DNA from 2 places in the Herbaspirillum sp. SJZ099 genome. Region 1 is predicted to be linked to the other one. Evidence: predicted binding sites of a transcription regulator. Region 1 holds the regulator's gene; the other holds the start of a gene.
The links. The regulator sigma-54, encoded in region 1, starts transcription at its own class of promoters, with help from an activator protein. The targets are predictions, from matches to a motif close to TGGCANGNAANCTGCTTT.
Positions count from the first base shown of each region.

Region 2: the regulator sigma-54 is predicted to act here: its motif matches at 1,198-1,215, upstream of FB597_RS18870 (acetyl-CoA acetyltransferase).

Region 1 is NZ_VIUO01000003.1:44,187-47,207, forward strand. It holds gene lptA (lipopolysaccharide transport periplasmic protein LptA) at 1-426, shown strand, start outside; gene lptB (LPS export ABC transporter ATP-binding protein) at 428-1,168, shown strand; gene FB597_RS08035 (RNA polymerase factor sigma-54) at 1,268-2,758, shown strand; gene hpf (ribosome hibernation-promoting factor, HPF/YfiA family) at 2,904-3,021, shown strand, end outside.
Region 2 is NZ_VIUO01000012.1:74,454-77,474, reverse strand. It holds gene FB597_RS18875 (TRAP transporter substrate-binding protein) at 1-749, opposite strand, end outside; gene FB597_RS18870 (acetyl-CoA acetyltransferase) at 1,265-2,446, shown strand; gene FB597_RS18865 (acyl-CoA synthetase) at 2,553-3,021, shown strand, end outside.

The DNA of each region.
Region 1 (3,021 bases):
ACGCGCGGCACGCTGCTGATCAAGGCCGGCCGCGTGGTGCTGACCACCGACCAGTACGGCTATGAATATGCGGTGCTGTATGCGGCGCCGGGTTCGCTGGCCAGCTTCCGCCAGAAGCGCGACGGCGGCCCCGACCTGTGGATCGAAGGCCAGGCCGAGCGCATCGAGTATTCCGAGCAGACCGAGATTTCCAAGCTGTTCAACCGCGCCCACATCCAGCGCATGGACGGCAAGCGCATTACCGATGAGGTCAACGGCGAGTTCATCTCCTACGACAGCCGCGCCGAATTCTATTCGGTCAACAATACCGCTTCGGGCGAAAGCAAGCCGGGCGCGGGCCGGATCACCGCCGTGATCCAGCCCAAGAATCCGCCCGCCCAGCCGGCGCCGCCAACACAGCCGGCCCAACCTGGAAAGGACCAGTAACATGGTGAGCTCGCTGGTGGTCCGCGGACTGAAGAAAAGCTATGGCGCGCGCCAGGTGGTGCGCGATGTGTCGATGGAAGTGCAGAGCGGCGAAGTGGTCGGCCTGCTGGGCCCCAACGGCGCCGGCAAGACCACCTCGTTCTACATGATCGTCGGCCTGGTGCCGTCCGACGGCGGCGAAATCGACCTGGATGGCGCCGCCATCTCAGGCCTGCCGATCCACAAGCGCGCCACGCTGGGCCTGTCCTACCTGCCGCAGGAGGCCTCGGTATTTCGCAAGCTGACGGTGGAAGACAATATCCGCGCCGTGCTCGAACTGCGCCAGGAGAACGGCAAGCCGCTCTCGCGCGACGAGATCGAAGGCCGCCTCAACAACCTGCTGCATGAACTGCAGATCGAGAAGCTGCGCGACAGCCAGGCGCTCTCGCTGTCGGGCGGCGAACGGCGCCGCGTCGAAATCGCGCGCGCGCTGGCGACCGATCCGCGCTTCGTGCTGCTCGACGAGCCGTTCGCCGGCATCGACCCGATCGCCGTGATCGAGATCCAGCGCATCGTGCGCTTCCTCAAGGAGCGCGGCATCGGCGTGCTGATCACCGACCACAACGTGCGCGAGACGCTGGGCATCTGCGACCGCGCCTACATCATCAACCAGGGGACGGTGCTGGCCAGCGGCAGCCCGGACGACATCATCGCCAACGAATCGGTGCGGCGCGTCTACCTGGGCGAACATTTCCGCATGTGAGCGGCCCTGCGCCAAGCCACGCCGGCGCGACGCACAACATGCAACGCACGACAGCACAGCAGCACGTAACAAGCCGGCCACGCGGCGCCCGAAAGCCAGATGAAACAGTCCCTCCAGTTACGCACATCGCAGCACCTCGCATTGACGCCGCAATTGCAGCAGTCGATCAGGCTGCTGCAATTGTCTACTTTGGAACTGCATCAGGAACTGGAACAGATCCTGTCCGACAACCCGCTGCTCGAGCGGCTTGACGACGCGCTCGACAATTCGGTACGGCTGCTGGCCGACGGCGCCCTCTCCGCCTCGCCCTCCAGCGGTGTAGCCGACAACGCCAGCGAAAGCGGCGCCGAGGCGCCCGCGCCCGCAAGCGACGGCGAATCCAGCCTCGACTACCAGGACAACACGCCCGAAGGCAGCGTCAGCGGCGAATCCGAATGGAGCTTCGACGATGTCGCGCGCAACGGCAAATCATCCGACGATGAAGATGCGCGGCCGCAGCTGGAAGCGCACCAGACCACGCTGCGCGAACACCTGGTGGAACAGATCCGCGTCACCGCCCGCACGCTGCGCGACCGCGCGCTGCTGGAGCTGCTGGCCGATACGCTGGACGACAACGGCTACCTGGACGAGCCGCTGGAAGACATCCTGGCGCACCTGCCCGAAGAACTGGGAATCGATCTCGAAGAACTGTCGATCGCGCTCAAGCTGCTGCAAAGCCTTGACCCGGCCGGCGTCGGCGCGCGCAGCCCCAGCGAATGCCTGGCGTTGCAGATCCGCCGGCTGCCCGGCGTGCCTTTCGTCACGCGCAAGCTGGCGCTGAAGATCGTCGAGGATTACCTGCCGCTGTTCGCCCAGCGCGATTTCAACAAGATCAAGAAGGCGCTCGACTGCGACGACGAAGACCTGCGCGAAGCCCAGGTCGTCATCCGCCAATGCCGGCCGCACCCGGGCGCCGAATTCGCCCGCGACGCTTCCGACTATGTGGTGCCGGATGTGATTGTCAAACAAACAAAGAACGGCTGGCAGGTCACGCTCAATCATGACGTCATGCCCAAGCTGCGCGTGAACGCGATGTATGCGAGCGCGCTCAAGCAATCCAAAGGCGAGGTTTCGCTCACATCGCAGCTGCAAGAGGCGAAGTGGCTGATCAAGAATATGCGCCAGCGCTTCGATACAATTTTGCGAGTTGCCCAAGCTATTGTCGAACGTCAAAGAAACTTCTTTTCCCATGGGGCAGTTGCCATGCGCCCCCTTGTGCTGCGCGAAATTGCTGATACACTGGGTCTACACGAGAGCACTATCTCGCGTGTGACAACTCAGAAATACATGCTCACGCCGCATGGCATGTTCGAGTTGAAATACTTCTTCGGTAGCCATGTCGCGACCGAAACCGGAGGTGAAGCCTCCTCCACCGCGATACGGGCACTGATCAAACAACTGATAGGAGCCGAAAACCCGCAGACCCCATTATCCGATAGCAAGATTGCGGATATGCTGGCAGAACAAGGCATGGTGGTCGCGCGACGGACTGTCGCAAAATACCGCGAAGTGCTGAAGATTCCACCAGTCAATCTCCGCAAATCCCTCTGAGTTTTTCCTCAGTTTTTCTGTAGTACTTGCAGCCGTCGCTGTGTTCAGGCAAGCATCCATGCCCTCTGACACAAACGCTGTACTCTCTCCGGGTGTATTGGATGAGATGCACGAACCTCCAGTGACTTCACGATAGGAGTGTTGTATGAATCTGACCATTAGTGGACACCACCTCGAACTGACCCCCGCCATCCGGGAATACGTGCAAAGCAAGCTGGCACGGATCAAGCGTCATTTCGACAATGTGATCGACATCAGCGTCA
Region 2 (3,021 bases), on a different contig from region 1:
AAACCGTCCCACATGTGGTTGGTGATGGAACAGTACTTCTGCACTTCGTACAGCTTGGCGGTGGAGATGATCGCCAGCGGGTTTTCCTGGCCTTCGACGATCTTGGTCTGCAGCGCCGAATACACTTCGGCGAAGTTGATGGAAGTCGGCGCGGATTCCACGGCGCGGAACATCGAGGTCCACAGCGGGCTCGGCGGCACGCGCAGCTTCATGCCCTTGAGGTCGTCGGCGCTCTTGATCGGGCGGGTGCTGTTGGTGATCTGGCGGTAACCGTTGTCCCAGATTTTTTCAAAGGCGAACAGGGTCGACTTGGCTTCGATCTGCTTGCGCACGTGCGCGCCCAGTTCGCCGTCCATGGCGGCCCACACCTGGTTGTAGTCCTTGAAGGCGAAGCCGATGCCGGAAATCTGCGCGGCCGGCACCAGGGTGCCCAGGATCAGCGGCGACAGCGTGAAGAAATCGATCGCGCCGGCGCGCACCTGCGACAGCATGTCGGTGTCGGTACCCAACTGGTTGTTGGGATAGATCTGCAAATCGATGCGGCCCTTGGATTGCTCCGCGATCTTGGCGGCCATTTCCTTGGCGCGCGTGTTCATCGGGTGCGACACCGGGAGGTTGTTGGCGTACTTGAAGGTGAACTCGGCGGCATGCGCGGACGTACCGTACAGGCCGGTCGCGGCGGCAGCCGAGGCAACCGAGGCGGTCTTCAGAAAAGAACGGCGCGTGATCTTGCCAGTGGGATTTCCCATCTGTTTATCTCCTGTTTGTAGTTTTATATGAACCGGAAACCCGGATGCCGGAATGCAAACGGTTCCCTTGTTGTCGGCACTGCTTAGCGTCAACAGAGCAATTTGGATGCCAAGCCGCCAATCCTCCCCTGGCGGCGCGTGCGTCCCTTCCCTGTCATCGGCATTGCGCCTGTATTCTCTGCGATAACGGCGCCAAAGGACAAGGGCGGACAGGCCCCCGGCAGCAATTTATTTGATGGAAATTGATGCGACACCTGTCGCATTTTCAGCTGACAACTGTCGCAGCGCGGACAGTTGTTCCATCCAATTTCCACTACATTGGTCTTGCGCATCGCAGCAAATTCACCCGCTGCGCAGTCGTGCTATCTTGGTTCCACCGGCCCCGGCGCAGGCCACCCCGCCCATCCGCGACGAAGCCCACAAGGCCTCTGAAGACAGTTCGGATGCGTGGCACCGATTTTGCATATTGCGTCCACATCAACCGTACCGACCACGTCTTACAAGGACAAATGAAAATGACTTCTTCTGCATCCGCACCCTGCATTACCGGCTGGCACCACTCCCAATTCGGCAAGCTCGACGGCATCGATCCCGAAGTGCTGATCGGCCAGGTCGCCAAGGCCGCCATCGAGCATGCCGGCCTGCAGCCGGAAGATATCGATTCCATCCACGTCGGCACCTTCAATGCCGGCTTCCTGTACCAGGACTTCCCCGCTTCGCTGGTCTTCAACAGCCTGCCGCAACTGCGCTTCAAGCCGGCCGTGCGGCTGGAGAACGCCTGCGCCACCGGCTCGGCGGCGATCCACTCGGGCCTGCAATCGATCAAGGCCGGCGAATCCAAGCACGTGCTGGTGATCGGCTTCGAGAAGATGACCGAACTGGCCACGCCGCAGGTGGGCGAGGTGCTGCTCAAGGCTTGCTACGCCAAGGAAGAGGCAGGCATCCCCGGCGGTTTCGCGGGCGTGTTCGGCAAGATCGCGCAGAGCTACTTCGACCGCTTCGGCGACCAGTCCGACGCGCTGGCCGCGATCGCCGCCAAGAACCACAAGAACGGCATGTCCAACCCTTACGCCCACATGCGCAAGGACTTCGGTTTCGACTTCTGCCGCAACGTGTCGGAGAAGAACCCGTTCGTCGCCGGCCCGTTGAAGCGCACCGACTGCTCGCTCATCTCCGACGGCGCCGCCGCCATGGTGATCAGCGCCGCCGATGTCGCCAAGTCGATGCCGCGCGCGGTGCAGTTCCGCGCCGCGGTGCACGTCAACGATTACCTGCCGCTGTCGCGCCGCGACCCCACCCGCTTCGAAGCGGCCGAGCTGGCCTGGAAGCAGGCGCTGGGCAATGCGCGCCTGTCGCTGGGCGACCTGTCGCTGGTGGAAACGCATGACTGCTTCACCGTGGCCGAACTGCTGGAATACGAAGCGATGGGCCTGGCGCCGCACGGCCAGGGCGCGCGCGTGATCCTCGACGGCGTCACCGCCAAAGACGGCAAGCTGCCGGTCAACCCTTCCGGCGGCCTGAAATCCAAGGGCCACCCGGTCGGCGCCACCGGCGTGTCGATGCACGTGATGGCGGCCATGCAGGCCTCGCACGGCGCCGGCGACATGCAGATCGCCAACGCCAGATACGCCGGCGTGTTCAACATGGGCGGCGCGGCGGTGGCCAACTACGTCAGCATCCTGGAACGCGTCCACTGATCGGTTTCCCTGGAACGTGTTATGTACTTCCCTGCCGCCCGCTGGCATCCGCGGGCGGCAGGCAGCATCCGCATGAGCGCAGCAACGAACTAAAAAAGCAACGCCAATTTCAATTAGAACGAGTGAGACGATGTTAAAGAAAGTCATGAACCTGGGCCGCCTGCTATCGGACGTGGCGCGCCGCTTCCCCGACCAACCGGGCCTGATCCTGAGCCGCGGCGGCGTCAATGGCGAAGACAGAATCATCACCTGGAAGCAGATCAACGACCGCGTCGATGCCCTGGCGCATGCGCTGGCCAAGCGCGGCGTGAAGAAGGGCGACAAGATGCTGGTCCATTCGCGCAACAACCAGCAGATCTTCGAAAGCGCCTGGGCCGCTTTCAAGCTGGGCGTGGTCTGGGTGCCGACCAACTTTCGCATCACGCCTTCCGAAGCGGCCTATCTCGGCCAGTCCAGCGGCGCCTCGGTGATGCTCTACGACCAGGGCTTCGCCAACTACGTGGATGCGGTCAAGGCGGCCTCGCCGGTGCTGGAACACGTGATCGCGCTGGCCGACCCGCGCCCGGGCGAGCTGG